3 regions of the Sphingomonas phoenicis genome follow, and region 2 is predicted to be linked to each of the others. Evidence: riboswitches for the same ligand, from Rfam matches in the RefSeq annotation. Region 2 holds a riboswitch; each other region holds the start of a gene.
What was found. Region 2 has a riboswitch for cobalamin ahead of metE (5-methyltetrahydropteroyltriglutamate--homocysteine S-methyltransferase). Riboswitches for the same ligand answer to the same signal wherever they lie in the genome.
Positions count from the first base shown of each region.

Region 1: it holds a riboswitch for cobalamin, as region 2 does, so the genes downstream of both, ABC319_RS06300 (TonB-dependent receptor plug domain-containing protein) here and metE (5-methyltetrahydropteroyltriglutamate--homocysteine S-methyltransferase) in region 2, are expected to answer to the same signal.
Region 3: it holds a riboswitch for cobalamin, as region 2 does, so the genes downstream of both, ABC319_RS17865 (TonB-dependent receptor plug domain-containing protein) here and metE (5-methyltetrahydropteroyltriglutamate--homocysteine S-methyltransferase) in region 2, are expected to answer to the same signal.

Region 1 is NZ_JBDFMC010000002.1:1,065,469-1,075,433, forward strand. Features, by position in the region: gene ABC319_RS06300 (TonB-dependent receptor plug domain-containing protein) at 1-1,627, opposite strand, end outside; cobalamin riboswitch at 1,733-1,941, opposite strand; gene coaD (pantetheine-phosphate adenylyltransferase) at 2,002-2,508, opposite strand; gene ABC319_RS06310 (polyprenyl synthetase family protein) at 2,505-3,404, opposite strand; gene ABC319_RS06315 (exodeoxyribonuclease VII small subunit) at 3,412-3,657, opposite strand; gene ABC319_RS06320 (NAD-dependent succinate-semialdehyde dehydrogenase) at 3,742-5,100, shown strand; gene ABC319_RS06325 (AMP-binding protein) at 5,404-7,092, opposite strand; gene ABC319_RS06330 (sensor domain-containing diguanylate cyclase) at 7,142-8,860, opposite strand; gene clpA (ATP-dependent Clp protease ATP-binding subunit ClpA) at 8,909-9,965, opposite strand, start outside.
Region 2 is NZ_JBDFMC010000002.1:2,883,516-2,893,480, forward strand. Features, by position in the region: gene ABC319_RS14785 (Arm DNA-binding domain-containing protein) at 1-18, opposite strand, end outside; tRNA gene ABC319_RS14790 (tRNA-Thr) at 169-244, opposite strand; gene ABC319_RS14795 (PAS domain-containing protein) at 397-1,629, shown strand; gene ABC319_RS14800 (NAD-glutamate dehydrogenase domain-containing protein) at 1,689-6,281, shown strand; cobalamin riboswitch at 6,454-6,681, shown strand; gene metE (5-methyltetrahydropteroyltriglutamate--homocysteine S-methyltransferase) at 6,795-9,098, shown strand; gene ABC319_RS14810 (acyl-CoA thioesterase) at 9,103-9,879, shown strand; gene ABC319_RS14815 (autotransporter outer membrane beta-barrel domain-containing protein) at 9,954-9,965, shown strand, end outside.
Region 3 is NZ_JBDFMC010000002.1:3,581,431-3,591,395, reverse strand. Features, by position in the region: gene cobT (nicotinate-nucleotide--dimethylbenzimidazole phosphoribosyltransferase) at 1-663, opposite strand, end outside; gene ABC319_RS17900 (cobyric acid synthase) at 660-2,120, opposite strand; gene cbiB (adenosylcobinamide-phosphate synthase CbiB) at 2,108-3,019, opposite strand; gene ABC319_RS17890 (ABC transporter ATP-binding protein) at 3,016-3,786, opposite strand; gene ABC319_RS17885 (FecCD family ABC transporter permease) at 3,783-4,745, opposite strand; gene ABC319_RS17880 (ABC transporter substrate-binding protein) at 4,742-5,545, opposite strand; gene cobO (cob(I)yrinic acid a,c-diamide adenosyltransferase) at 5,545-6,162, opposite strand; gene ABC319_RS17870 (aminotransferase class I/II-fold pyridoxal phosphate-dependent enzyme) at 6,159-7,121, opposite strand; gene ABC319_RS17865 (TonB-dependent receptor plug domain-containing protein) at 7,123-9,039, opposite strand; cobalamin riboswitch at 9,172-9,379, opposite strand; gene cobU (bifunctional adenosylcobinamide kinase/adenosylcobinamide-phosphate guanylyltransferase) at 9,405-9,920, shown strand.

The sequences.
Region 1 (9,965 bases), 1.8 Mb from region 2:
GGAAGCGGTAATCGATGTTCGCGGTGACGGTCTGGCGAGGGCGCCGGGCCAGGTCGCGGCCCAGATTGGTGCCGGCGGAGCGGTTCTCCGAGTCGATATAGCTGTAATTGCCCGTGAAGGTCAGCGCCTCGACCGGGCGTAGCGCGATCTCCAGCTCGACGCCCTGGGCACGCGCCCGCGCGATGTTGCCATAGGTGAAGGTGCCCAGGTCGAAATCGATCTGGTTGCGGGTGCGCCGGTCGAACCATGTCGCACCGAACCGCGCCCGCCCGTCGAGGAACGACTGGCTGATGCCCACGTCGTAGTTGCGGGCCGTCTCCGGGCGCAATTCCTCGTTACCGATGTCGCTGTACAGCTGGAACAGCGTCGGCGCCTTGAAGCCCTCGCCATAGCTGGCCCTGAGCGTCGTACCGGTGCCGAGTGCGAGCGCGGCGTCCGCGCCGAACGTCGTGCGGTCGCCGAAGCGGCGATGGTCGTCGTACCGCACGCCGCCAGTCACCGTCAGTGCCGCGACCGGCTTCACGATCACCTCGCCATACACGCTGGAGATGCCGGTCTTCTCGACCGTGTCGCCGTCGCGGTATCGGCTGTCCTCATGCTCGGCGCCCGCGATCAGCCGCGCCTGCTCGACGATCCGGAAATCGCCCTGATACTCGTACCGCTGCGATCGTCCGCGCCCGCCGAAATAGGGTTCGTCGCTGTCGCGGGTCAGGTAGTTGTCGCGGTTGATGTCGGCGATCGTGAACGCTGCCCGGTTGCGCAGCCGACCGTCGGCGGTGTCGGCCCGCACCCCGGCATAGCCGTAGACCTCCTGCGACGTCGAATATTCGTCCGCATCGATCAGGCCGAACGGCGGGTCGTTCGAAAAGCCGTCCAGCCGGGTCCGGCTGTGCGCGTACCAGCCGCGCAGGTCGATGCCGATGCCCGGCGCGATCTCCAGCCCCAGCCGGCCGTTGGCACCGTACTGGCGATACCCGTCGCGCTCGCTGCCGTTCGCCGCGGCCGAGATGCCGTCGGTGCGCAGGAAGCCACCGGTCAGCGAGCCGCTGAGCGCGCCCGTGCCGCCCGCGATGCCGGCGCTGGCGAACGCCTGATCGGCATAACCGTATTCGGCATTGGCGCGGGCCGACAATCCTTCGGTCGGTGCTCGCGTGATGATGTTGACGACACCGCCGATCGCCTGGCTGCCCCAGGGTACCGAGTTGGGGCCGCGCAGTACCTCCACCCGCTCGACCGAGGACGACAGCAGGTTGGCGAAGTCGAAGCCGCCGCCCGGCGACGACGGATCGTTGACGCGCACGCCGTCGATCACGACCAGCGTCTGGTCCGCCTCGGCACCACGGATGCGCAGGCTGGTCTGGCCACCGATCGATCCGGTGCGGGTCACGGTGACGCCGGGGGTGGTGGCGAGCAGGTCGGCGATCGCCACCGTCTGGCGGCGCTCGATCTCCTCGCGGGTGATGACGGTGATCGCCTGCCCGACCTCGCGGACCGGCTGTTCGGCGCGGGCCGCGGTGACGACGATCTGGTCGTCGGCGTTCTCGGCCGCGGTCCCGGGCTGGTCCAGGCTCTGCGCGGCGACGGGCAGCGCCAGCACGGCGGTGGACAGCAACAGGTACTTCAGCATCGGGGCACGTCCCTCGTCGCGGCCGCGCGCACCATTGCGCCCTGCCGTGGGGCGTCGCTCGCTCGAGGAAACAGCCTCGTCCGCTCCGGTGCTCCCGCCGGCGCGAAGGATCGACCGTGGCGGGCAGGTCTCCTGACTCCCGGGTCGTCGCGTGCCGCCCCGCCTTCCCGGTGCCGGTCACCCGGCGATCCAGTGGCATATCGGGACGGCTGCTCGCCGGTCACAGTTGCGGGGACAGCGCCGGGCTTGCGGACATCCGCGCACCGGCTTCCCTTTTGATCCCCTTGCGGGGAACCCGTCACGCCGCGGCGGTTAGCCGCAGGCGGGGCATGGGTCAACGGATGTCGGGAACCGGTCGCGCCCGCCGCCGCGCCTCAGGCACCGCGGCGCCCCAGCTGCGCGACGCGCGCGACCAGATCGCGGCAGACCGCGGGCGTGACGAACTTCGACACGTCGCCGCCGTACAGCGCGATCTCCTTGACCAGCCGGCTGGCGATCGGCTGCAACGCCACGTCGGCCATCAGGAAGACCGTCTCGACATGGCGGTTCAGCTGCTGGTTCATCCCCGCCATCTGGTACTCGTACTCGAAATCGGCGACCGCCCTCAGCCCGCGGACGATCATCGTCGCCCCCTCGCGCGTGGCGAAGTCCATCAGCAGCGAATCGAACGCGACGACGTCGATCGCGGCATCGATTCCGGCGACCTCGCGCCGCACCGTCTCCATCCGCTCGTCCAGCGTGAACATCGGCGACTTGGACGGATTGGTGGTGACGCCGATCACCAGCCGGTCGACCAGCGTCGCACCGCGGCGGATGATATCCATGTGACCCAGCGTCAGCGGATCGAACGTGCCCGGATAGACGCCGATACGCTGGGTCAACGGTCGCGCTCCACCACGTATCGCGCCACCGCGCGCAGCAGGTCGGCCTCCGCACCATAGCCGCGCAGATGGCCGATCGCCTGGTCGACCAGCATCCGGCACTGCTCGCGCGCCCGCTCGACGCCCAGCAGCGACAGGAACGTCTCCTTGCCCGCATCGCCGTCCTTGCGCAGCTTCTTGCCCGCCAGCTGCTCGTCGCCCTCTGCGTCCAGCAGGTCGTCGGCGATCTGGAACGCCAGCCCCAGATCGTGCGCATAGCCGCGCAGCGGCGTCCGTCCCTCGTGCGGGACGCGGCCCAGGATCGCCCCCGCCTCGACCGCGGCGCAGATCAGCGCGCCGGTCTTCATCTGCTGCAGACGGGTGACCGTGTTCAGGTCGAACCGCGCCTTCTCCGCCTCCAGGTCCATCATCTGGCCCCCCGCCATGCCCGACGGGCCGGCGGCACGCGACAGGTCGAGCACCAGTTCGGACCGGACGAACGGATCGGGATGGGTGCGCGGATCGGCCAGCACCTCGAATGCCAGCGCGTGGAGGCAGTCGCCTGCCAGGATCGCCGTCGCCTCGCCGAATGCCCTGTGCACCGTCGGCTTGCCACGGCGCAGGTCGTCGTCGTCCATCGCCGGCAGGTCGTCGTGGATCAGCGAATAGACGTGGATCGCCTCGATCGCGACGCCGACCAGCGCGGCGGCATCGCGGTGCACCGCGAACAGGTCGGCCGTCGCCATGACCAGCAGCGGGCGAAGCCGCTTGCCGCCGCCGATCGCCGCGTGGCGCATCGCCCGGTACAGGTCGGCGCGCGGGTCGTCGGGAATGGCGAGCAGCGTGTCGAACCGCCGGTCGACCTCCTCGCCGACCACGGTGATCGCCTGGTCCAGCGACGCGGGCAATGCGGTCATCGGATCGTCAGCCCGCGGCAAAGGGGCGGGTGCCGGCGGGCTTCCCCTCGGCGTCGAGGCGGATCGCCTCGATCCGGGCCCGCGCCGCGTCCAGCCGCTCGGCACAGCGGGCACGCAACCGGTCCCCCCGCTCGTACAGCCGGATCGATTCGTCGAGCGTCGCGTCGCCGCTTTCCAGCCGCCCGACGATCCGCTCCAGTTCCTTCAACGCGTCCTCGAACGAGAGGTCGTCGACCGGCGTTTCACTATCCATCGCCCTGCTATGCGACAGGAGTTTTCGGGTGGCAAGGCGGCGACGGACCGGGATACCGCCGGGCGCCTGCGACGTTGCACCGCCATGTTCACCCCGATCAATCCCGCGACCGGCCAGGCCGGCACCCCCATCCCCGAACTGACCGACGACGAGGTGGAGGCGAAGCTGGCACTGGCCGCCGATGCCTATGCCGCGTGGCGCACCACCGACCTGTCGACGCGCACCGCGCTGCTGTCGGCGATCGCCGACCGGTTCGAGGCGGACAAGGAGCGCCTCGCCCGCATCGCCACCGACGAGATGGGCAAGACGCTGAAGAGCGCCGTGGCGGAAGTGGAGAAGTGCGTCGCCGGCTTCCGCCACTATGCCAAGGCGGGGCCGGAGATGCTGGCATCGCGGACGTTCGACACCACCGGCGGCCCCGCGACGGCGCGCTGGCTGCCGATGGGCCCGGTGCTGGCGGTGATGCCGTGGAACTTCCCCTACTGGCAGGTGGTCCGCTTCGTCGCCCCGACGATCATGGCGGGCAATGTCGGGCTGCTGAAGCACGCCTCGCTGACGCAAGGGTGCGGCGCGGCGATCGAGGAGACGATCCGCGCCGCGGGCGCCCCGGCCGGGCTGTTCCAGAACCTTGCGATCAAGGCGGGGCGCGTCGACGCGCTGGTCGCCGACCCGCGTATCGTCGCGGTCACGCTGACCGGCAGCGAGGACGCCGGATCGAAGGTCGCGGCGACCGCCGGGCGCGAGCTGAAGAAGGTCGTGCTGGAACTGGGCGGGTCTGACCCGTTCATCGTCATGCCCTCCGCCGATCTCGATGCCGCGGCAAGGGCGGCGGTGACCGCGCGCATCCAGAACAGCGGCCAGTCGTGCATCTGCGCCAAGCGAATGATCGTCCATGCCGATGTGTACGACGCGTTCCTCGACCGGTTCGCGCAGGGGATGAGGGCGGCGAAGGCCGGCGATCCGCTCGCCGCCGACAGCGACATGGGCCCGCTCTCCAGCGAGGAGCAGCGTCGGACCGTGCTCGACCAGCTGGCGACGATCCGCGCGGCGGGCGGCCGCCTGCTGTTCGGGGGAGAGGCGCTGCCCGGTCCCGGCGCGTACATGTCGGCCGGCATCCTGGTCGACGTGCCGCCCACGTCGCCGATCGCGCAGGAGGAGCTGTTCGGCCCGGTCGCGATGCTGTTCAAGGCCGCCGACATCGGCTCGGCGATCGCGCTGGCGAACGACATACCCTATGGCCTCGGCTCATCGGTGTGGACCAGCGACCCCGCCGAGCGCGAGCGCTTCGAACGCGACATCACGGCGGGAATGACGGCGGTCAACCAGATGCTGGCATCGAACCCGGAGGCGCCCTTCGGCGGGATCAAGAAATCCGGCCATGGCCGCGAACTGGGTCCGTACGGGTTGCACGAGTTCATGAATCTGAAGACCGTATTCGGCTGAAGCGAACCGGCAAGCCGCGGTTGCCCCGGCCCGTTCTGCGCCTGCCAACCGCCGTCACCTTTGCGCCGGCAGGCCTCTTCCGTCGGCGCCGCCAAATTGCGATCTATCCAGGCCGAACCACTCACGACGACCACCCCGGCGAAGGCCGGGGTCCAGTTGCGATGGCCCGCGTGTCGATGCGCAACGCCCCTCGCTCCCGCCCCTCCGCTTCGCCGGGGGGTACTTCATCTTGGATGCATCACACCCCCAACGGGCCCCCATCGGCAGACCCCGCCTGCGCGGGAACGACCCACACGCCCGGGATCACTCCGCCGCCAGCACCTCGGCCAGCAGGTCCTTGCGACTGAGCTTGCCGATCATCGTCTTCGGCAAACTGTCGCGTACCACTACCGCATCGACCCGCTCGTGCCGTCCCAGCTGCGGGTTCAGCCAGGCGCATAGCCCCTCGCCCGTCGCGTCCATCCCCTGTTCCAGCACGACATAGGCGCGCGGCCGCTCGCCGCGGTAATCGTCGGGCAGGCCGATGACGAGCGCTTCCTTGATCGCCGGATGATGGTGGAGGATCGCCTCGATCTGGCTGGGGAACACCTTGAAGCCGCTCACCGCGATCATGTCCTTCAGCCGGTCGACGATCGCGACGAAGCCGTCGGCGTCGATCGTCCCGACATCGCCGGTCCGCAGCCACCGCCGCCCCGCCGCATCGGTGACGAATACCTCCGCGTCGGCATCCGGGCGGTTCCAGTATCCCTTCATGATCTGCGGCCCCGCCACGGCGATCTCGCCCGGCTCTCCCGGCGGCGCGGCGATGGTGGGATCCTCCTTGTCGAGCAGCCGGATGTCGGTCCCGGGCACCGGCTGGCCGATCGACCTGCCCCGCGCCGGACCCTCGTACGGATTGCACGACACCACGCCCGAACTTTCGGACAGGCCGTATCCCTCGACCAGCAGGGCACCGGTGACCGCCTGGAACTTCTGCTTCAGCTCGACCGACAGGGGCGCGCCGCCGGACACGCAGACCCGCAAGCTTGAAAAGTCGGTGGAGGGCGTCGCCGGATGGTCGAGCAGCGCCTGGTACATGGTCGGCACGCCCGGCATCGATGTCGCCCTGGTCCGGTGGAGCGCGGCCAGTGTCTGCCCGGCATCGAACCGGGGCAGCATCACGATCTCGCCGCCGGTCAGCACCGTGCGGTTCAGCACGCAGGTGTTGGCGAAGACGTGGAACAGCGGCAGCACGCCCATGATCCGGTCGACCTGCCGGCCGCGCTCGGGATCCAGCCCGGCGACCTGCTGGGCGTTGGCGGCCAGGTTGGCATGGGTCAGCATCGCCCCCTTGGGCGTGCCCGTGGTACCGCCGGTATACTGGATCAGGGCGACGTCGCGTACCGGATCGATCGTCGGTCGCGCGCAGGTGCCGGCATTGGCGATCAGGGTCGAGAAGGCGACGACGCGCGGATCGTCGGGCCTTGCCGTCACCTCGCGCCGCCGGGTCAGCCGGTACAGGATCGACTTGGCCGGCGGCAGCGCCCCCGCCACCGACCCGACCACCAGCCGCTCCAGCGCGCTTCGCTCCAGCACCTCCAGCGCGGTGGGCAGCAGCGCGCTGGCAGACAGGGTGAACAGCAGGCGCGTGCCCGAATCGGCGACCTGGTCGGCCAGTTCGGCCGCGGTGTACAGGGGCGAGAAGTTCACCACCGTCGCACCCAGTTTCAGGATGCCGTAATAGGCCGCGACGTAATGCGGCACGTTGGGCAGGTACAATCCGATCCGGTCGCCCTGCCCATATCCCAGTGCCGCCAGCCCGCACGCGACCCGGTTGGCGCCATCCAGCGTCTCCGCATAGGAATAACGGCGGCCCATGAAATCGATCAGCGGCGCCGCCCCGGCCTTCAGAGCCGACGCCTCGAACAGCTCGGCCATCGATTGCGGATCGGAGGTCCAGTTCCAGGCGACGGGGTGGCGATAGCGGTCGACCCAGGGTGCCAGCGTTTCCATTTACATCGGTGTAAGCAACACGGCCGACCGGTGCAACCGGGCTGGTCGTTCAGGCGGCGACGGGCAGCGTCGCCGCGTCGCGCGCCCGGTCCCGCCCCGCCGCCTTGGCCGCGTACAGCGCGCGATCCGCCTGCCGGTACAGGGACTTCCAGTCGGTCTCGCGCAGCAGCGATCCGGTGCAGGTACCGATGCTGGTGGTCACCCGCATGTCGAACGGCATCCGCGCCATGCGCAGCGCGTGCAGGATGGCGGCCGGCCTCACCCCCGCATCGGCCGGGGCGACGACGGCGAACTCCTCGCCACCCAGTCGTGCCACCAGCGATCCCGCGGGCACCGCGGCTTCCAGCGTGCGGGCGAAGCTGCGCAGCACCTCGTCGCCGCCGTCATGGCCGATCGTCTCGTTGACGTCCTTGAAATGGTCCAGGTCGGCGATCATCAGCGTCTGGTCGCCGGTGCGCCCGATCGCGTGGTGCAGGAATGCGCGGCGGTTCAGCAGGCCGGTCAGCGGGTCGGTATCGGCCAGCGCGCGTGCGATCAGCTCGCGCTCGCGGGCATGGTCGCGCTGCCGTTGCAGCAGGCGCAGCCGGTACGCGATGCCGATGCTCGACAGCAGCGCTTCCAGCCCCATCGACATGACCGTCGACTGGTCCAGCCAGAACGACCAGTCGATCCATCCCAAACCATGGACGATGCGCAGGCTGGACGTGACGATCGGCACGCCCCACGCGATCGCGAACAGCCACAGGTAGTTGCTCCGCCGCCGCCACGCCTGGATCAGCAGCGCCGGCACCAGCAGTATCAGCAGGACGTAGCTGGCGGTGACGATCCGATCGAGCGCCAGGATGTGGCGCGGTGCCAGCACCGCGAACGCCAGATTGGATGCCAGCAGCCCGGCGACGACGACGTTGCTCGCCGTGCCCAGCCAGCCGGCGAACACCCGCCGCTCGAAGAAGAAGCGGGCGAACATGATCACCGACGCGGCGCAGGCGCCCAGCAGTACCGCGTTCAGCCGCAACCGGTCGTTATTGTCCAGATGGGGCAGCCAGATGCTCAACAGGCCCGATGTCGAGACGACATAGGCGAACAGGCTGGCCAGCAGCCCGCAATAGGCCGCCTGGAACGCCTGGCGCAGCGCCATCAGCAGCGCGAGATTGTAGATCAGCAGCCCGCCGATCACCCCGCCGAACGCGGCGTAGAAGGTGCCGAGCGACAGTTCCGCCAGCCTGCTGTCGGCGACCGTGCCGACCACCGAGCCCAGGACGATGCCGCGCAGGTTCCCCGATCCCTCGACATGCCACAACAGCCGCACCGGCCGCGTGCCCGCGCGGGCGACCGGCATCTCGATGCGTGCGCCCATGCCCAGCCGGGTGCTCGTCGTGCGGCTCGTGAACCCGCCCGCCCGGATCGTGCCGTCGGCGTACAGGACATACAGGGTGACCCGGTCCTGCCACACGCTGGAGGTGCGCGCGACGTCGATCGGGCCGGCCGGCAAGGGTGTGGAGATCAGCCAGTAATCGCCGGCGCCGAACGCGCGCTGCGGGGTGGTGCAGTCGAACCGGTCGGGGCGGGCGAACAGCGCCCGTGCCGTCATCCCCGGGGCGGCGGGCAGGACGCACAGCGGCACCTCCCGTCCGGCCGGCATCGCCGCGGCGGGCGCGCCGTACAGCGTGACGGCGGCCAGCAACAATGCCAGCCTCCACACCCACCGTATCGCCGAGCCGATCATGACATCGGCGTAGGTCGGCAATGGCGAAAAAATGGTAAACAACTTCGGAAGTTCCGGGGTCGCCACCGCGACCCCGTTGCTTCCGCGCGGCTATTCCGCCTGGACCGGGGCCGCCTTGCCGCCCTTCTTCTTGGGCTTCTTGGGCGCGGCAGGCTCGATCGCGAAGGACAGCGCGCCGTCCTTCATCCGCACCGTCACCTCGCCGCCATGCACCAGCTTGCCGAACAGCAGTTCCTCGGCCAGCGGCTGCTTGATCTTCTCCTGGATCAGGCGTCCCATCGGCCGCGCGCCGTACAGCTTGTCGTATCCCTTCTCGGTCAACCAGCTCTTGGCCGCATCGTCCAGGTTGATGTGGACGCCGCGGTCCGCCAGCTGCAATTCCAGCTGCAGGATGAACTTGTCGACCACGCGGGCGACCACCTCGGTCGGCAGGTAACCGAACGGCACGATCGCATCCAGGCGGTTGCGGAACTCCGGCGTGAACAGCTTCTGCACCGCCTGCTCGTCCTCGCCCTCGCGCGACAGATTGCCGAAGCCCAGCGTCTCGCGCGCCATGTCCGACGCACCCGCATTGGTCGTCATGATCAGGATGACGTTGCGGAAATCGACGGTCTTGCCGTGCTGGTCGGTCAGGCGGCCGTTGTCCATCACCTGCAACAGGATGTTGAACAGATCGGGATGCGCCTTCTCGATCTCGTCGAGCAGCAGCACGCAGTGCGGGTTCTGGTCGACCGCATCGGTCAAGAGGCCGCCCTGGTCGAAGCCGACATAGCCCGGGGGCGCACCGATCAGCCGGCTGACCGAGTGACGCTCCATATACTCGCTCATGTCGAAGCGCTGGAGCGGGATGCCCAGGATCGATGCCAGCTGCTTGGCCACCTCGGTCTTGCCGACGCCGGTCGGGCCGGTGAACAGATAGTTGCCGATCGGCTTCTCCGGCTCGCGCAGGCCGGCGCGGGCCAGCTTGATCGCACTCGACAGCTTCTCGATCGCCGAGTTCTGGCCGAACACCACCCGCTTCAGGTCGGTCTCCAGCGTGGCGAGCGCCAGCTTGTCGTCGGTCGACACCGATTTCGGCGGGATGCGCGCCATCGTCGCGATGACCTGCTCGATCTCCTTGGGGGTGATCGTCTTCTTGCGCTTGTTG
Region 2 (9,965 bases):
CTGTACCACCGTAAGCATGGGGCCACGCCTCCTGCACCGTTCGTGGCCCCATGATTCGTGGCCCCTTTTGAGTGGGCCACGGCGGAACAAAGTGAGATTTGGTGGGACCGCCGGGAGGCAGTTTACCGAAGATTTCCGCGGTTTTCTAGGTCTGTTCCCAGTATGTACTGGTGCCGCTTACAGGACTCGAACCTGTGACCCCCGCATTACGAATGCGATGCTCTACCAGCTGAGCTAAAGCGGCGTGCCGGTCCGGCGATGCCGGGTGAGGGGTGGGCGATTATCAGCGGATCGGCGTGCTGACAAGCGGCTGCGTATCTGCGCCGCCGATTTACGGCTCGTTTACCACGGATGGTCCACAAGCGCCTTCTGACAAGGCGGGAAATGACGGGGCCGATGGACATGCGCCAGGAAGCGGAAGTGCTGGAGCTCGACGCCGAGGACGCGATCGATGCGGGGGGCGGCGACGCGCTGTTCGAGCTGGGCGGCGACGAGCGGCGCATGCACGTGCGTGCCTATAATCACTGGGTCTCGCTGTTGAAGGGGCGTCCGTTCCCGACGATCGCCGATCTCGACCCCGCCCACGCCGCCGATTTCGGATCGAACGGCGTGTTGCTCGACTTCGCGCAAGATGTCGACGATCCCGTGATCGTCTATCTGGGCGAGCGGCTGGCCGGGGAGTGTGCGCTGGACGGACCGATCACCCGGGTCGCCGACGTGCCGCCGCGATCGCTGCTGTCGCGGCTGACCGATCACCATCTGCAGATCATCGCGAACCGCGCGCCCGTGGGGTTCGAGGCCGAGTTCGTCAGCATGCGCGGGCGAACGACGTTGTACCGCGGCATCCTGATGCCGTTCTCGTCGACCGAGGCGGGGACGATCGATTTCATCTACGGCGTCATCAACTGGAAGGAGATCGCCGAGCCGGCGATCCAGGCCGGGCTCGATGCCGAACTCGCCGCCGCCGTGCGCGAGACGCCGGCGGTGACCGCACCTGAGGCGCCGGTTTGGGCCGACGGTCCGGGCGCGGAGGCCGATGTCCGGGCGCTGCCCGAGGGGACGCTGGCCGATGCGCTGATGATGGCGCGCGAGACCGCGTCGGCGGTGCGTGCCGCCGACACGCGCAGTCGCGCCACGCTGTACCGCGCACTGGGCCGCGCCCATGATTTCGCGCTGGCCGCCGATGCGGATCGTGACGGATACCAGCGGCTGGTGGCGGAGGCGGGCATCGCGGTACAGCCGCGCGCGCCGATGACGCCGGTGGTGAAGCTGGTCTTCGGCGCCGATTACGACAAGACGCGCCTGGCCGAGTTCGCCGCGGTGCTGGGCCATGCCCGTCGCCATGGCATCGCGGTCGGGCGGCTGCCCAATTTCCTGGAAGGATTCGAGGGCGGCATCAAGGCGATCGTCGCGGCCGAGCGCCAGGCGCGCCGACCTGCACCGGCGGTGCCCGCGCCGTCGATCGCACTGGCCGAACGGCCGGTCCTGGCGCGGCTGCCATTGTCGATGAAAGCGGCTGCCGGCGACGCGGTGATACTGGTGGCGCGAATGGGCGCGGACGGGGTGCTGGATATCGTGGGCAGCGTTGCCGATGCCGGGCTGGCCGAGCGCGTCCTGCGGCGCGGCTGACGACGAGCCGGGCGCCCACAAGCCTTGAGAAGCATGCCCACCCGGCGCATACGCCGGGCATGGAGAAGGATACCAACATCACCGCGCTCGCCAGCCGTCTGACGGCGGGAGCGCTGCCCGGCGAACTGCGCGACTTCGGCCCTGCCGAGGCGGAGGCCGCCGCCCGCTTCCTAGCGAGCACGGCCGAGCGGCGCGTGCCCGGCGAGCCCGCCATCGCGCTGGAGCCGATCGCGACCGACGACGTGCATCGCCGGATGCGCGTCGCGATCGTCAACGACGACATGCCGTTCCTGGTCGATTCGGTCGCCGCCGCGATCACCGGCCACGACATCGCGATCGACCGCATCATCCACCCGGTCGTGCCGGTCGTCCGCGATGCCGATGGCCTGTTGCGATCGGTGGGCGAGGGGCCGACCCGCGAGTCGATGATCTATCTGGAGATGGAACGCGCCGATGCCCGCGAGCGGCGCGACCTGCTGGCCGACCTGGCCGCCGCGCTGGCCGATGTGCGGGCCGCCGTCACCGACTGGGAAGCGCTGAAGCGGACGCTGGCGCAGGATGCCGACGCATTATGGTCGGGCGAGGGCGCCGCGTTGCTCCGCTGGTTTCTCGACGGCAAGCTGACCCTACTCGGCCACGAGACGTGGCATCGCGACAACGGGACGGTCGACGTGCTGGGCATCGCCCGCAACACCCAGCCGCGCCCGATCCTGGCCGATGGGTCGCGCAAGCTGGCGCTGGAATGGTTCGAGCGGGGCGGACAGCCGCCGCTGTTGCTGAAATCGAACCTGATCGCCAGCGTCCACCGCGCCGTGCCGATCGACCTGGTGGTGATGCCGCTGCGCGAGGGCGGGGCGGTGACCGGCCTGTCGATCCATATGGGCCTGTGGACCAGCGCCGCGCTGGCTGCCGAGCCGCGATCGGTGCCGATGCTGCGAGCGCGGCTGACCGCGCTGGAGGAGAAATTCGGCTTCGACCCGCGCGGCCATGCGGGCAAGGCGCTGACCCATGCACTGACGGCATTGCCGCACGACATCGTCGTCGCGCTGGACGCCGACCGGCTGGAGGAACTGGCGCTGACCGCGATGTCGATCGCGGACCGCCCGCGCCCGGCGCTGGTGCTGGTGCCGTCGCCGTTGGGCCGGCATCTGTTCGGGTTCGTCTGGCTGCCGCGCGACGAGGTCACCGCCGGGCGCCGCGTCGCCATCGCGGACATGCTGGCCGAGGCGGCGGGGGCGGACCTGCTCAACTGGTCGATCGCGCTGGAGGACGGCCAGGTCGCACTGATCCGGTACATGCTGGAGCCGGTCGGTCGCGGCCGGCCGTTGCCCGATATAGAGGCGCTCGGCGGCCGGCTGGAGCGGATGGTCCGCGGCTGGGTGCCCGATGTCGAGGCGGCGCTGGCGGAGATCGTCCCGGCGCAGCGCGCCGCGCGGCTGGCACTGCGCTGGGCGGATGCGTTTCCGCCCAATTACCGCAACGTCAGCACCGCCGGGGAGGCGGCGGCGGACGTGCTGCGCCTCGCCGCGCTGGACACCGACGAGGGACGCGGCGTCCGCATCCTGCCCGCCCCCGAGGGCGAGGACCGCCAGCTGAAGGTCTACAAGCTGGGTGGCGCGCTGGCGCTGTCCGATGCGGTGCCGGTGCTGGAGAATTTCGGATTCCGGGTGATCGGCGAGTTGCCGACCCGGCTGCGCGAGGCGAGTGGCGCGTTCGTCCACGACTTCGTGGTCGACGCCGTGGCGGCGCAGGACGGCGACCCGGCCATCCTCGAAGGGGCGATCACCGCGGTGCTGGAGGGTCGCGCCGAGAACGACGAGTTCAACCGGCTGATCGTCGAGGTCGGGCTGGCGCCGGACGCCGTGGTGCTGTTGCGCGCGTGGTTCCGCTATCTCCGCCAGGCCGGCCTGCCCTATGGCCTGACGACGGTGGTCGACGCGCTGCGCCGTGCGCCTGCCGTCGCGCGTGCGCTGATCGAGCGGTTCGCCGCCGCGCATGGCCCGGCCGCGGGCGACACCGACGCGGCCGACGCTGCGCTGGACGCCGGGCTGGACGCGGTATCGGCGATCGACGACGACCGGGTGCTGCGGGCATATCGCAGCTTCGTCGAGGCGTGCCTGCGGACCAACGCCTATGCCGCGGCAGGGCAGGAGGCGCTGGCGTTCAAGCTGGACAGCCGCCTGATCCCCGGTCTGCCCGCGCCGCTGCCCTGGCGCGAGGTATGGGTCTATTCGCCGCGGGTGGAGGGTATCCACCTGCGCGCCGGGCCGGTCGCCCGCGGTGGCTTGCGCTGGTCGGACCGGCGCGACGATTTCCGCACCGAGATTCTGGGCCTGATGAAGGCGCAGCGGGTGAAGAATGCGGTGATCGTGCCGACCGGGGCGAAGGGCGGCTTCTATCCCAAGCTGCTGCCGTCGCCCGCGATCGATCGCGACGCGTGGCTGGCGGAGGGGACCGAGAGTTACCGCGTGTTCATCCGCGCGTTGCTGTCGATCACCGACAACATCGTCGACGGCACGGTGACGCACCCGGCCGATGTGCGCATCCTGGACGGCGAGGACCCGTATTTCGTGGTCGCCGCCGATAAGGGGACCGCAACGTTCAGCGACGTGGCCAACGCCCTGGCGCTGGAGCGCGGCTTCTGGCTGGGCGATGCGTTCGCGTCGGGCGGTTCGCAGGGGTATGACCACAAGGCGATGGGCATCACCGCCAAGGGGGCCTGGGTCTCCGTCCAGCGACATTTCGCCGAGCGCGGGGTGGACGTGCAGTCCGACCCGATCAGCGTCGTCGGCTGCGGCGACATGTCGGGCGACGTGTTCGGCAACGGCATGCTGCTGAGCCGCACGATCAAGCTGGTGGCGGCGTTCGATCACCGCCACATCTTCCTGGATCCGGACCCCGATCCGGCCGTGTCGTTCGAGGAGCGCGCGCGGCTGTTCGCGTTGCCGCGGTCGTCATGGGCGGACTATGCGGCGCCGGTATCGGCCGGTGGCGGGGTGCACAGCCGCGCTGCCAAGTCGATCGCGATCACGCCGGAGGTGGGCGCCGCCCTGGGCATCGATGCCGACAGCCTGGAGCCGACCGCGTTGATCTCTGCAATCCTGCGTGCGCCGGCCGACCTGCTGTGGTTCGGCGGCATCGGCACGTATGTGAAGGCGGCGGCGGAGAACAACGCCGCGGTCGGCGATCCGGCCAACGACCGGCTTCGGGTTGATGCCGAGGAACTGCGGGTCACGGCGATCGGCGAGGGCGCGAACCTGGGCGTGACCCAGGCGGCGCGGATCGCGTTCAGCGCGGCGGGCGGACGCATCAACACCGACTTCATCGACAATTCGGCAGGCGTCGACTGTTCCGACAACGAGGTGAACATCAAGATCGCGCTGAACCGCGAGATGAACGAGGGCCGGCTGGCGGAAGGGGACCGCAACGTCCTGCTCGCCAGCATGACCGACGACGTGGCGCGGCTGGTGCTGGAGGACAATCGCCTGCAGACGCTGGCGCTGTCGATCGCCGAGCGGGGTGGCGCGACGGCGATGCCGCGCTTCGTCCGCGCGATCGAGACGTTCGAGGCGGCAGGCCGGCTGGACCGGCGCGTCGAGGGGCTGGCCGGCAATCAGGAACTGCTCCGGCGCGGGCAGGACGGACGCGGGTTGACCCGGCCGGAGCTTGCCGTGCTGCTCGCCACTGCCAAGCTGTCGTTGCAGGACGCGATCGAGCAGAGCGGACTGGGGCTGGACGAGGCGCTGGCACCGGACCTGCACGCCGCGTTCCCGGCGGCGATGCGCGAGCGGTTCGCCAGGGCGATCGACGAGCATCGCCTGCGCGGCGAGATCGTCGCGACCAAGCTGGCCAACCGGCTGGTCAACCGCCTGGGCATCCTGCTGCCGTTCGAACTGGCGGAAGAGGAGGGCGTCGGGCTGGCCGACGTCGCGGCGATGTTCGTCGCGGCGGAGCGGCTGTTCGGGCTGAACGCGCTGTGGGCGGATATCGAGGCGGCGGCGATGCCCGAGCCGGCGCGCCTGGCGCTGTTCGACGAGGTCGCGTTGGCAGCCCGGTCGCACATCGCGGATCTGGTGCGGATCGGTCGTGCCGAAGGCGGGATCGCCGCGATCGTCGCGCGCGTCGAGCAGGGCATCGCGACGCTCGACCGGCAAACCGAGACGCTGCTGCTGGAAGAGGCACGCGCGGGCAGCGCGCGAATCGCCGCGCAACTGCACGAAACAGGAGCGCCCGACGACATCGCGGCGCGCGTCGTCCGGCTGTTCGAACTGGACGGCGTCGTCGGTCTCGCCGATCTGGGCGTGCAGCTGGGCCTGGGTGAGGAGGCGCTGACCCGCGCCTATACCCGGCTCGGCCAGGCGCTGGGCCTCGACTGGGCGCAGGCGCACGCAGCGCGGCTGGCGCCCGCCGATCCATGGGAGCGCCTGCTGGTGGCGGGATTGGTCCGCGACTTCGAGCAATTGCGGCTCGACTTCCTGTCGCGCCGGGCCGGGGCCGATCCGCAGGCCGCCGTAGAGGCATGGCTGGCCGACAATGCCCCGCGCGTCGGGCAGTTCACGACCATCATCGATCGCGCCCGGCATGCCGCCACGCCCAGCACCGCGATGCTGGCACAGGTGGCGGGGCAGGCCCGTGTGCTGCTGGCGCGCTAGATCGTGACAAGGGATCGATCCACGCCCGCACGCCCCGAGCGAAGTCGAGGGCATGTCGCACGCGATCCGCTGGCGGCCTGTGCTTCGATTGCACTATCACGAACGAAACCGCTTCCCAAGCATCATATAAAGATTTCTTTATATGATGCTTGACCGGTCGGCGCGAAGCTGGGACATGCATCGCCGTCAAGGTTCTTCGGCCGCGTTCGCGCGCCGAAGCTAAGACGGGAAGCCGGTGCGGACCTCCTTTCAGGATCACGGTTCAATGCCGGCGCTGCCCCCGCAACTGTAAGCGGCGAGTGGCGGTCGATACGTGTCACTGGCGGTGCGAATCGCCGGGAAGGCCAGACCGCCATGACGACCCGCGAGCCAGGAGACCTGCCTTCGACGCGATAACGTCCACCGGCGGGGATCCCGGGCTGGCCGCTTGCATGCGCGCGGCCGGCCCTGCCGATTCGTGCAGCCTGTCTGTGACCATCCGTCTTCCTCGCCCTTCATCGGGGTATGAAGACCATGACCGTCACGATCGCCACGCTCGGCTTCCCGCGCATCGGCCCACGCCGCGAACTGAAGTTCGCTCTCGAGAAATACTGGTCCGGCCAGTCGACGCAGGATGACCTGCTGACCGCCGCCGGCGCGCTGCGCACCGCCGCCTGGGCACGGCAGCATGCACTGGGGTCCGACTGGTTGCCATCCAACGACTTCTCGCTCTACGACCATGTGCTGGACACCAGCGTGATGTTGGGCGCGGTCCCCGCCCGCTACGGCGCGGCCGACGGGCAGGCCGGCCTCGCCACCTATTTCGCGATGGCACGCGGCACGACGCCGGACGGCGAAGGATGCGGCCACGCGCAGGCCAGCCTGACCGCGTGCGAGATGACCAAGTGGTTCGACACGAACTACCATTACATGGTGCCCGAACTGGTGGCGGGGCGGCGCCTGGCGCTGAACACACCCAAGATCGTCGACGAGTATCGCGAGGCGAAGGTGCAAGGGTACGAGACGCGACCGGTGCTGCTGGGCCCGGTGACCTGGCTGAGCCTGGCGAAGGGGCAGGGTGTCGATCCGTTCGACTTCCTCGACGAGGTGCTGGGGCTCTATGCCGTCGTGCTGGGCCATCTGGCGGCAGCGGGTGCGGACTGGGTGCAGATCGACGAGCCGGTGCTGGTCCTCGACCTCGACGATCGGCAACGGAGGGCTCTGACCCGCGCCTATGCGAAGCTGTCACGGGTGGGCGTCAAGCTGATGCTGACGACCTATTTCGGGGCGCTGGGCGACAATCTCGGCTTCGCTACCGCGCTGCCGGTCGCCGGGCTGCATGTGGATCTGGTCCGCGCGCCGGAGCAACTCGACGCGGTACTCGCTGCCGCACCGCGATCGCTGCTGCTGTCGCTGGGTGTCGTGGACGGTCGCAACGTCTGGCGTGCCGATCTGGAGCGGCTCCTCGACCGGCTGGAGCCGATCGCCGCGACCCGCAACGTGGTGCTGGCCCCGTCCTGCTCGCTGCTGCACGTTCCGGTCGACCTGGCGTCGGAGACCCGGCTGGACCCGGAGATCGCACAATGGCTGGCGTTCGCGGTTCAGAAGATCGAGGAACTGGCCGTGCTGAAGCGCGCGCTGAACGAAGGGCGCGACAGCGTCGCCGGCGCACTGGCGATCGCATCGACCGCGGCAGCGGCGCGCCTTACCTCGCCGCGTATCCACGATGCCGCCGTTGCCGGGCGGGTCGCCGCGGTGACGCCGGACATGGCGGAGCGGCAATCCGGCCACGCCGCCCGGACCGCCGCGCAGGCGGCCGTGCTCGACCTGCCAGCCTATCCCACGACGACGATCGGATCGTTCCCGCAGACCGCGGAGGTCCGCCACATGCGGGCCGAGCATCTGCGCGGGCGACTGGACGATGCCGCCTATGATCGGTTCCTGCGCGAGGAGACGGAGCGGGCGATCCGCTGGCAGGAAGAGGTCGGGCTCGACATGCTCGTTCACGGCGAGTTCGAGCGCAACGACATGGTGCAGTATTTCGGCGAGCGGCTGTCCGGCTTCGCGTTCACCGTCGGCGGATGGGTGCAGAGCTACGGCTCGCGTTGCGTGCGGCCGCCGATCCTGTTCGGCGACGTGTCGCGGCCGGCGCCGATGACGGTCGACTGGTGGCGATATGCGCAGGGGCTGACCGATCGCCCGGTGAAGGGCATGCTGACTGGGCCGGTCACGATCCTGAACTGGTCCTTCGTGCGCGACGACCAGCCGCGGGCGGCGAGCTGCCGTCAGATCGCGCTCGCGATCCGCGACGAGGTGATGGACCTGGAAGCGGCGGGTGCGAAAGCGATCCAGATCGACGAGGCGGCACTGCGCGAGGGGCTGCCGCTGCGCCGGGGAGAGTGGAGCCACTATCTGGACTGGGCGGTCGCCTGCTTTCGCCTGTCCGCCGCCGGCGTGGCTGACGAAACCCAGATCCACACGCACATGTGTTATTCGGAGTTCAACGACATCCTGCCGTCGATCGGGGCGATGGACACCGACGTGATCTCGATCGAGACGGCCCGCTCGCAGATGGAGTTGCTGGAGGGGTTCGCGCTGTATCGCTATCCCAGCGCAATCGGGCCCGGCGTGTACGACATCCACGCGCCGCGCGTGCCGTCCAGCGAGGAGATGGTCGAATTGATGCGGCTCGCTCGCCGGCATCTGCGGCCCGAGCAGCTGTGGGTGAACCCGGATTGCGGGTTGAAGACGCGCAAATGGGCGGAGGTGAAGCCCGCGATCGAGGCGATGGTGACCGCGGCACGGCTGCTGCGCACGGACGTGGCGGCGGGGGCCTGATCGCATGACAACGAAGGATGCGTCCGCGGCGGGCGGCGCCGTTCGGCTGATCGACATGATCTTTCCGGGCGACACCAACCATCACGGCACGCTGTTCGGCGGCGTGGCGCTCGCCCATATGGACAAGGTGGCCTTCCTCGCCGCATCACGCCACGGCCGCGCATCCTTCGTCACCGCGGCCTGCGAGCGCATCGACTTCGCCGCGCCGGCGCTGAAGGGCGAGCTGGTCGAGGCGACGGGCCGGGTGGTCCGTGTCGGCACCAGTGCCTGCGACGTCGAGGTCGATCTGGTCGCCGAGGCGTTGCTGACCGGAGAGCGCAGGCTGTGCACGCGCGGCCGGTTCACTCTGGTCGCCGTCAGGGGAGAGACGACGGTGCTGCCGCTGCCACCGCTGTCGCCCGATCCTCCGGAGCCCGACGACGGCACGGTTCGGATGATGGACATGGTGTTCCCACCGCAGACCAACCACTACGGTACGCTGTTCGGCGGCGACGCGCTGCGCATGCTGGGCAAGGGCGCGTTCATCGCGGCGACCCGCGCGTCGCGAGCAGTGATGGTGATGGCGGCATCCGACCGGATCGATTTCCGCACGCCGGTACGCGAGGGCGACATGACCGAGGTGATCGCGACGGTGACGATGACGGGGCGCAGCTCGATGCGCGTGAACGTAGCCCTGTGGTCGGAGGTGTTGCTGACCGGGGTGCGTCACTGCGCCGCCACGGCAGAGTTCGTGATGGTGTCGGTCGACCCCTGCGGCAGGCCGGCACCGATCCGGGTGTAGCATCTCGCTCGACCAAGGGTTCGGCGCCGCGTCTCCGTCTGGGTGTCAGAAGACATCCGAAGGGGATTCCATCCGTGTACCGCCTG
Region 3 (9,965 bases), 700 kb from region 2:
CCGCATCGGATCGGCGGCCAGCGACGGCGCCGCGCGCGCCACCGCATCGGCGACGATCCGTGCCTTCACCGCGAGCGTCGCATCGTCCGCCCCGGCCCCGCGCCCCACGGCGTCGGCGGCGGCGACGCCGGTCAGCAGCGCGGTGAGCGCGGCGGCGGGGGTGGTGTTGCCGATCCCCATCTCGCCCGCGATCAGCAGCGCCGCGCCGTCGTCGGCGGCGCGATCCGCTTCCTGTGCGCCGACCTGCCACGCCGCATCGAAGCGGGCGACATCCATCGCCGCGCCGTGCGCAAGGCTGGCGGTGCCATCACCGATCCGGGCGTCGCGAAAGAACGACGGCGCCGCCACGATCCGCGGGCCGGCCACACCGACATCGACCAGCCGCAACGGGCAGTCGTGCGCGCGGGCGAGCGCGCTGCTGGTCGCCTGCCCCGCCAGGATCGTCGCGACCATCATGCCGGTGACCGCCGAGGGCCACGCCGACACGCCGTCGGCGACGCAGCCGTGATCGCCGGCGAACAGCACGATCCGCCGCGGGCGGGTGCGCGCATCGATCCGCCGCTGCGTGACGGCGAGCCGCACCGCGACATCCTCCAGCCGGCCGAGGCTGCCACGCGGTTTGGCGAGGGCGTCGAGATAGGTGCGGACGTCGGTTTCGGTCATGCGGCGGTCCTTGCCAGCGCGATCAGCGCGTCGATGTCGAGTGCCCGTTCCAGCGTCGCGGCGATGCCGTCCAGCGCGGCGTCGATCACCTCGCGCCGGTCGAACCCGTCCGAGGTGATGCCGAGCGGCGCGATCAGGTGCGCGCGCGCGCCGGCACGATCGAACAGGCCGTGGACGTAGCAGCCGGCGATGCGGCCATCGCGCGCGACCGCGCCGTCGACGCTGCCGTCGTCCATCCGCAACAGCGGCGGCGTGCCGGGATCGACGCGGGTGACGCCGGCGTGGATCTCGTACCCGGCAAAGCCCGTGTCCGAGGAGGCGAAGGTGCCGGTCACCGCCCGCGTGCGCTTGTCGGCGGCGATCACGGTGTCGACCGGCAACAGGCCGAGCCCGGCGACCGTCCCCGCCGCCCCCTCGATCCCCGCAGGATCGGACACGGTGCGGCCGAGCATCTGGTAACCGCCGCAGATGCCGAGCACGCGTCCGCCGCGGCGGACATGCGCGGCGATGTCGACGTCCCAGCCCTGCGCGCGCAGGAAGCCGAGGTCGGGGATCGTCGCCTTGGTACCGGGCAATATCACCCAAGCGGCCTCGCCCGGGATCGGCTGGCCCGGCGGGATCATCGCCAGCCGGATGCCGGGTTCGTGCGCCAGCGCGTCCATGTCGTCGAAATTGGCGATCCGCGAGAGCATCGGCACCGCGACCAGCGCACCCTCGCCGCGCGTCGCATCACGCCCCAGCGCCACCGCATCCTCGGCCGGCAGGCGCGCGGCATCGGCCAGCCACGGCACCACGCCGACGCTGCGCCAGCCGGTGCGGTCCGCGATCGCCGTCAGGCCATCGTCGAACAGCGACAGGTTGCCGCGGAATTTGTTGACGATGAAGCCGTGGATCATCGCTGCATCGGCGGGATCGATCACCGCGCGCGTGCCGACCAGCGATGCGATGACGCCGCCGCGATCGATGTCGCCGACCAGCACCACCGGCACCCCCGCCGCCCGCGCAAAGCCCATGTTGGCGATGTCACCGCCACGCAGGTTGATCTCGGCCGGCGATCCTGCACCCTCCACCACGACGATGTCCGCCTGCGCGCACAGGCGGCGATAGGCGGCGAGGACCTCGTCCAGCAGGTCGGTCTTGCGGCGGCGATAGTCGCCCGGCCCCATCAGCCCGCGCACCCTGCCGTTGACGACGAGTTGCGCGGTGCGGTCGCTCTGCGGTTTCAGCAGTACCGGGTTCATGTCGGTGGTCGGCGCGACGCGGGCAGCGATCGCCTGCAACGCCTGCGCCCGGCCGATCTCGCCGCCATCGGCGGTCACCGCGGCGTTGTTCGACATGTTCTGCGGCTTGAACGGGCGGACGGTGAGGCCGCGATTGGCGAGCGCGCGGCACAGGCCGGCGACCAGCACCGACTTGCCGACGTCCGATCCGGTCCCCTGCAGCATCACAGCGCCCATGCGACGACCCCCGCAGCGATCCATAGCCCGAGACAGGCGATGCGATAGAGGTGCAGTGCACGGCGCAGGTCGGCGGCATCGGGCGCACTGCCGCTGCCCAGCGTCGCCCGCATTGCCGCTTTGCCGTCGTAGGTGACCGGCCCACCCAGCCGGCGGTCGAGCGCACCCGCCATCGCCGCCTCCGGCCAGCCGCCGTTGGGCGAGGCGTGGCGGCGGGCATCGCGCAACATCGTCCGCCACCCGCCGCCGCCGGCGAGGCAGATCAACACGCCCGACAGGCGCGCCGGCAGCCAGTTGATGCCGTCATCAGCACGCGCGCAGGCCCAGCCGAACCGGATCAGGCGCGGCGTGCGATGGCCGACCATCGAATCGGCGGTGTTGATCGCCTTTGCCGCGAACAGGCCGGGCAGACCGGCGATGAGGAACCAGAAGGCGGGGGCGACGACCCCGTCGCAGAAGCTTTCGGCAAGGCTTTCGATCGCGGCGGTGGCGATGCCCGCCTCGTCCAGCGTGGCGGTGTCGCGGCCGACGATCATCGCGACGGCGTGACGCGCTGCGGGGAGATCACCGACAACGAGCGGGGCCAGCACGGCAGCGACATGATCGTGCAGGCTGCGCTGCGCGAGGCCGGTGGTGGCGACCAGCAAGACGACGATCAGGGCCCAGCCCTCCCCCGCCAGACGCCCGACGATCCAGCCCGCCGCAACGCCGAATGCGACCAGCGACACCAGCAACGTGACGCCCGCCAGCCGCTGCGTCGCGGGATCGCCACGGTTGCAACGCCGTTCGAATGCGGCGATCCACGCACCCGCCGCCTGCACCGGATGCGGCCAACGGCGCGGATAGCCCAGCGCCGCCTCCACGATCAGCGCCGCGAGCAGAAGCGCCGCATGGGTCACCGCGCGATCGGCAGGATGAACCGCTGGCCGCCGGGGGTGACCCCGATCTCGACGTCGACGCCATAGGCCTGCGCGATCAGCGGCGCGGTCAACACGTCGTCGGCGGGACCGGCGGCGATCACCCGGCCGCCGCGCATCAGCACCGCATCGTCGGCGATCCGCGCGGCGAGGTGCAGATCGTGCAGCACCAGCACCACGCCGCTGCCGGCATCGGCGACACCGCGCAGCCGTGCCAGCACGTCGAGCTGGTGCGCGGGGTCGAGGCTGGCGAGCGGTTCGTCCGCCAGCTGCCATTCGGGTTCGCCCGCCAGCACCCTCGCCAGCAACGCCCGCCCCCGCTCGCCGCCCGACAGTCGCTCGACGCCGCGGGTGCGCAGGCCGGTCGTGTCGGTGGCGGCGAGCGCGCGCTCGACCGCGGCACGATCGGCCGCGGTCGCGCCCCAGCGGCCCTGATGCGGCAGGCGGCCGAGGCCGACCAGCGTGGCGACGTCGACGTCCCAATGCACGTCGGCGGCCTGCGGCAGGAAACCGATCCGCCGCCCGCGTTCGCGGCGGTCGAGGCTGGCGACGTCGGCACCGTCCAGCCGTGCCGCGCCCTCGTCCGGAACACGCAGCGCAGCGAGGCACGCCAGCAGGCTGCTCTTGCCCGCGCCATTGGGGCCGAGCAACGCGGTGACCCGGCCACGGCGGAATGCGACGTCGACCGCATCGAGGATGCGGTTGCCGCCGATCGACAGGCCGATGCCTTCGGCCGTCAGCAGGGTCATGCGAGCCTCCGGCGCATCACGATCAGCAGGTAGAGGAAGAACGGCCCGCCGAGCATCGACATGGCGATGCCCAGCCGCAATTCGCTGACCGTCGGCAACAGCCGGACGAGGCAATCGGCGAGCGTCAGCAGCAACGCACCGCCCAATGCCGACGGCAGCAGGATCGCCGAGGGGCGGTTACCGGCGAGAGAGCGGACGAGGTGCGGCACCATCAGCCCGACGAAGCCGATCACCCCGGCGGACGCCACCGCGGCGCCGACGGTCAGCGCGACACCGGCGATCACCAGCCCCTGCAACCGCGCCGGATCGACGCCGATCGATCGCGCCGCCTGTTCGCCCAGCGTCAGCGCGTCGAGCGACCGCGCGGTCATCGCCAGCAGAGCAGCACCGACGACGATCAGCGGCAAGGCGATCGTCACGTCGTCCCAGCTGCGATCGGTCAGCGCCCCCATCAGCCAGGTGACGATCTGCGACGAGACGAACGGCGTCGGCGCGAGGCTGATCGCCAGCGCGGTCAGCGACCCGGCGATGCTCGTCAGGATCATGCCCGCCAGCGTGAACAGGATCAGGCTGCCCGACCGGCCGGCGAGCAGCGCGAGCAGCGCCATCGTCGCGCCCGCACCGACAAGCGCGAAACCTGGCAGCAGCCACGCCTGCGCCGCATAGCCGAAATAGAGGGACAAAACCGCACCCAACGCCGCGCCCGACGACACGCCGAACAGGCCGGGATCGGCGAGCGGATTGCGCAGATAGCCCTGCATCACCGCCCCCGACAGCCCCAGCGCCGCACCGACCAGCAGCGCCAATATCGTGCGCGGCAGGCGCAGTTCGACGATGATGATCGATCGGGGGTCGGCGGCGGTCCATGCATCCCACGGTACCCACACCTTGCCCGCCGCCACCGACAGTGCGGCGGCGACCAGCAGGGCGACCAGCAAACCGATGTTGAGCCGCGTCATGCCCCCATCCCCTTCCGTATCCGGCGCAGGCGCGCCATCGCCGCGACGATCGTCGGCCCGCCGCAGTTCATCAGCCGCGACGGATAGGGCGCGATCGCGATCCGTTGCGCCAGACGGCGGACCGCGGGGTGCGCGGTCAGCCGGTCCTTGCCCACCTCCGCCGCACCGACCGACAGCAGCACGCGCGGCGGCCGGGCGATGAGATGTTCCAGCGGCAGCACGTCCCATTTCTTCAGGCCGTAGACCGCGCTCATGTTGCGGAAACCGGCGCGCGACAGCAGTTCGTCGGGCAGCGTTCCCGCCCCCGGTACCAGCCCGCCCGATTGCCAGATGAGGGCGGGAACGGGCGTCTTCGTCATCGGCCGTGCCGCGGCGGCGATCCGTTGCGCCAGGGCTTGTCCCCGCGGTGCATGCCCTGCGATGCGGGCGATGTCGCGCACCTGCTCCTCGCTCTCGGTGACCGAATCCGGCACCGGATATTGCACCAGCCTGATCCGCATCCGCTTCAGCGCGGCGATCGTCGCCGGGGCGACGTGCGGTCCGCTCATCACCACGTCGGGGGCGAGCGCCACCACTTCCTCGGCGGTGCCGGAGGTCGCGGTGAATTGCATCGCCTGCGCCAGCGGGATCGACGTCGCCCGCGGGTCCTGCGAATAATGGCTGATGCCGACGATCTGGGCCGGATCGGCGACGTGCATCAGCACCGCATCGATGCACGGGTTGATCGACACGATGCGGGGTGCGCGGACCGGCGCCGCCGACAGCAGCGGCAGGGCTGCGAGGGCGATCAGCCGTCGCATCAATATTCCACCCCGCGCTGCGCCTTGAACCCGGCCTTGTAGGGATGCCGTACCTCGGTGAAATCGGTGATGAGGTCGGCGATCTCCAGCAATTCGGGCTTGGCGGTGCGGCCGGTAATGCAGATGTGCTTGGTGAGCGGGCGCTCCTTCAGGAACGCGACGATCTCGGCGATCGGCAACGTGTCGTCGCGCAGCACGATGTTGAGTTCGTCGAGGATGACGAAGTCGATCGTCGGATCGAGGATCATCTGCTTCGATCGCTCCCAGGCCGCGCGCGCTGCGGCGATATCGAGCGCGCGGTCCTGCGTGTCCCAGGTGAAGCCCTCGCCCATCACCTCGAACGTCGCGAGGTCTGGATGCGCCTCGAAGAAATTGCGCTCGCCCGTCTCCCACTTGCCCTTGACGTATTGCAGGATCGCGACCTTCAGCCCCCAGCCGATGCTGCGGATCGCCATGCCGAACGCAGAGGACGACTTGCCCTTGCCGTTGCCGGTGTGGACGATCAGCAGTCCGCGTTCGAGTGTGCGACGCGCCTGCATCTTCTCGCGCGCGGCGGCGACGCGCGCCATGCGAGCGTTGTGGCGGGCGTAGTCGCCCGTATCGTCGGCTTCGGTCATCGGTGGACCTCCAGGGCGGTGGCGAGGCGGATGATGGCGGCGCTGCCGCGCGGCAGGCCGATGCGGAGGCGGTCGGGCCGGTCGGCGAACGGGCGGGTCAGGATGGCGTGACGCGCGAGCGTCTCGAACAGGTCGCTACGACACGCCACCAGCCGGAACAATGGCGCCGCACCGACGATGCCGATGCCCGCCGCGGTCAGGACGTCGTCGAGCATCCCGCCCATCTCGGCGATCCGCGCCTGTTGCGCGCGACGCCAGTTGGCATCCGCATAGGCCAGCATGCCGATCGCCACGGCAGGACCGGACACCGGCCAGTCGCCGATCAATGTCCGCAGGCGCCGGGCAACATCCGGACCGGCGACGACGAAGCCGAGGCGCAGGCCGGGCAGGCCGTAGAATTTCCCGAACGATCGCAGCACGATCAGTCGATCCGATGCGTGCGGACACAGGCCGGGGTCGGGATCGGCATAGGCTTCGTCGACCACGACGGTCATGCGCCCGGCCAGCCTGCGCAGCGTAGCGCGGTCGGTGACGCGGCCATCGGGATTGGCCGGGCTGGCAAGGACGAACAGGTCGGCGTCGGGTGCCGGCAGCGCGGCGACCGGTTGCGCGTCCGGCCATGCGGCACGGTGACCGGCATAGCCCGGTTGCAGGACCACGGCACGATCCGCCGGCAGCATCGTGGCGAGCAGCCGCATGGCAAGGTCGGTTCCCGGCACCGCGACGACGCCGGCGGGATCGTCCACGCCGAACGCACCGGCGGCGGCGGCTTCCAGCGCGGCGATCGCGTCCGGCTCCGGCAGGTGGTCCAGCCCGAGCGGCAGGTCGTCGACCGGCCAGCCCCACGGCGCGATGCCGGTCGACAGGTCGATCCAGTCCTCGCCGCCGAACGCCGCGCGCGCCGCCGCCACCCGCCCGCCATGGGCGCAGAAGGTGGCGAGGACGCGGGCGTCGATCACGTCAATAGGTCAGGCGGATGCCGCCGAACGCGCCGCGGCCGGGCTGACCATATTGATAGATCGTCTGGTAGCGTTCGTCGAAGACGTTCTCGACGCGGCCATACACCTCGAAATGGTCACCGATCGGGAACGAGGCGCGCACATCGGTGACGACGTAGCCATCGAGCCGGCGCGCATTGGACGCATTGTCGAAGCTGTCGCCGATCGCGGTGATCGTCGCACCGGTGGTGAGGCCGAACGGCCAGCGGTAATCGGCGTTCACCGTCACGCTGTTGTCGGGCCGGCGGGCGAGGTCGCGACCGAAATTGGCGGTGCCGGTCGACCGGTTCTTGGCATCCAGATAGGTGTAGGCGGCGCTGAACGTCAGCGCCTCGACCGGGCGCAACAGCAGCGACAGTTCGACACCCTGCGCCCGCGCGCGGGCGATATTGTCGTAGGTGCCGTTGGGCTTGCCGGTGCAGATGCCGGTCAGCGGCCGGGTGCAGGACACGAAAGTGATGAGGTCGAACGAATTGCGCTTGAAATAGGTCGCGCTCGCCTCAACCGCGCCGCCCAGCGCCTTTTGCGTCACGCCGGCATCCCAGCCGTGCGAGCGTTCGGGGTCGAGCGCGGTGTTGCCGTATTCGCTCTGCAGCTGGTAGTGGGTCGGCGCCTTGAACCCTTCCGAATAGCTCGCGCGGAACGCGGTCGCGCCGCCGTTGGGCGAATAGACGCCGCTGCCCGAGAAGGTCGTCGCGCCGCCGAAGATGTTGTGATCGTCGTGGCGCACGCCCGCGGTGCCGGTCAGCCCGGCGATCGGGGTGACCGCGACCTGGCCATAGACGCTGAAGATGCGGGCGCTGCCGCGCGTCACCGGGCCGCCGTAGCTCGACGTCGAGAAGCGCGAAACCTCCCGCTCCGCGCCGAAGGTCGCGAAGACCGCCCGGGTGACGTCCACCGTCCCCTGATATTCCAGCCGGTCGTTGCGGCCGATGCCGCGGAACGTCTCGGTCGGGGTGCCGTCGGGGTCGGTGTTGCGGCGGTCGCTGTCGGTATGCGCATAGCCGAAGCGGTTGCGGAAGCGGCCATCGAACAGCGCGGCGTTGAGCCCGGCGTATCCGATCCACTGTTCGCTGTCGCCATATTCGCGGCTGTCGCGTCCGAAACCGTCGATATCGGTACGGCCGTTGGCATAGAAGCCGCGCAGGTCGACCGCCACGTTCTGCGCCAGCGCGATGCCGACGCTGCCGTTGGCGGAATAGTTGCGGAAGCCGTCGCGCTCCTTGCCCGGCGCATAGGCCGAGATGCCGTCCGTCGTGTAATAACCGCCGCCGAAGCTCGCCGAGACCGGGCCGCTCTTGCCCGACACGTTGGCGAACGCCTGCCCCGTCTCGTGCCAGCCGCCCTCGGCGCGGGCGTTGACGCTCAGCTGCTCGGTCGGCTGGCGGGTGATGAGGTTGACGACGCCGCCGATCGCCTGGCTGCCCCACAGCATTGACTGCGCGCCGCGCAGCACCTCGATGCGCGCGATGTTGCCGATCAGCAGGCTGCCGAAGTTGAAGCCGCCACCCGGCGACGACGGGTCGTTCAGCTTGATGCCGTCGATCAGCGCGACGGTCTGGTCGCTTTCCGCACCGCGGATGTTGACCGAGGTCGATGTGCCGACACCGCCGTTGCGCACCACGGTGACGCCGGGCGTCTGGCGCAGCAGGTCGGACACCGTCACCGCCTGGCGCTGCGTGATCGTCACGGTGTCGAGCACGGTCACCGCCTGGCCGACGGTAGACGCGGGCCGCGCCTCGCGGTTGGCGGTGACGAGGATGTCGGTGCCGGCATCGGCGGCTTCGGTCAGGCCGCTGGTGGACTGGGCGCTCTGCGCGACGGCGGGTGCGGCCGCGGCGATGCACGGCAGCAGGATCATACAGGCATAATTCTTCACGATGGTATCCCCCTCGTTTCAACAACGGGGACGCGCCGACGCTCGCTCGGAATCGCTGTTCCGCCGCGCACGACCCCAACACCGTCGTCACGCGAGGAAAACCTCGATCGCGCAGGAACACCCCGTCCGCACGAAGGACAACCACGACGGGCAGGTCTCCTGGCTTCCGGGTCGTCGCCTGGCCCGGCCTTCCCGGATCGCGGAGGATCCAGTGGCACGCGGAGGAGCAAGGCTCGCCGGTCACAGTTGCGGGGGCAGCCCCGGATGGCGAGCAACCTAGAGCTCGCTTCCGGGTTCCCTTTTCATCCCATCTCTGGGAACCTGTCGCGAACGCGCCCCTAGGGCCGAGGCGAGGCGAAAGCAAGATGAAGACGATGTTCGTAGGGGGCGCCCGCTCCGGCAAGAGCCGCCTCGCGCAGGCCGCTGCCGAGGATCATGACGGCGCACTGTACTATCTGGCGACTGCGGAGGCGCACGACGACGAGATGACCGACCGCATCGCCCGGCACCGCGACGACCGCGACGCGCGTTGGCGGACGGTGGAATGTCCCGTGGCGCTGCCCGAGGCGATCGACGAGTGCGGCGACGGCGTCGTACTCATCGATTGCCTGACGCTGTGGCTGAGCAACGTGATGCTGGGCGAGCATGACGTTACAGCGCGGTCCGCGGCACTACTCGCAGCAATGCGGCGCCGCGTGGCACCGCTGTACGTGGTCACCAACGAGGTCGGGCTGGGCATTGTCCCCGTTCACCCGCTGGGTCGGCAGTTCCGTGATGCGGCAGGGCGCCTCAACCAGCAGGTCGCGGACGCGATGAGCGCCAATTACTTCGTCGTTGCGGGGATGGTGCTGCCGCTGCAGCGCTTTCCCGTCGAGCGGTAGCGCAGTCCCACTGATCCTGGGTGTTTGCCACAAGTGGACATCCGC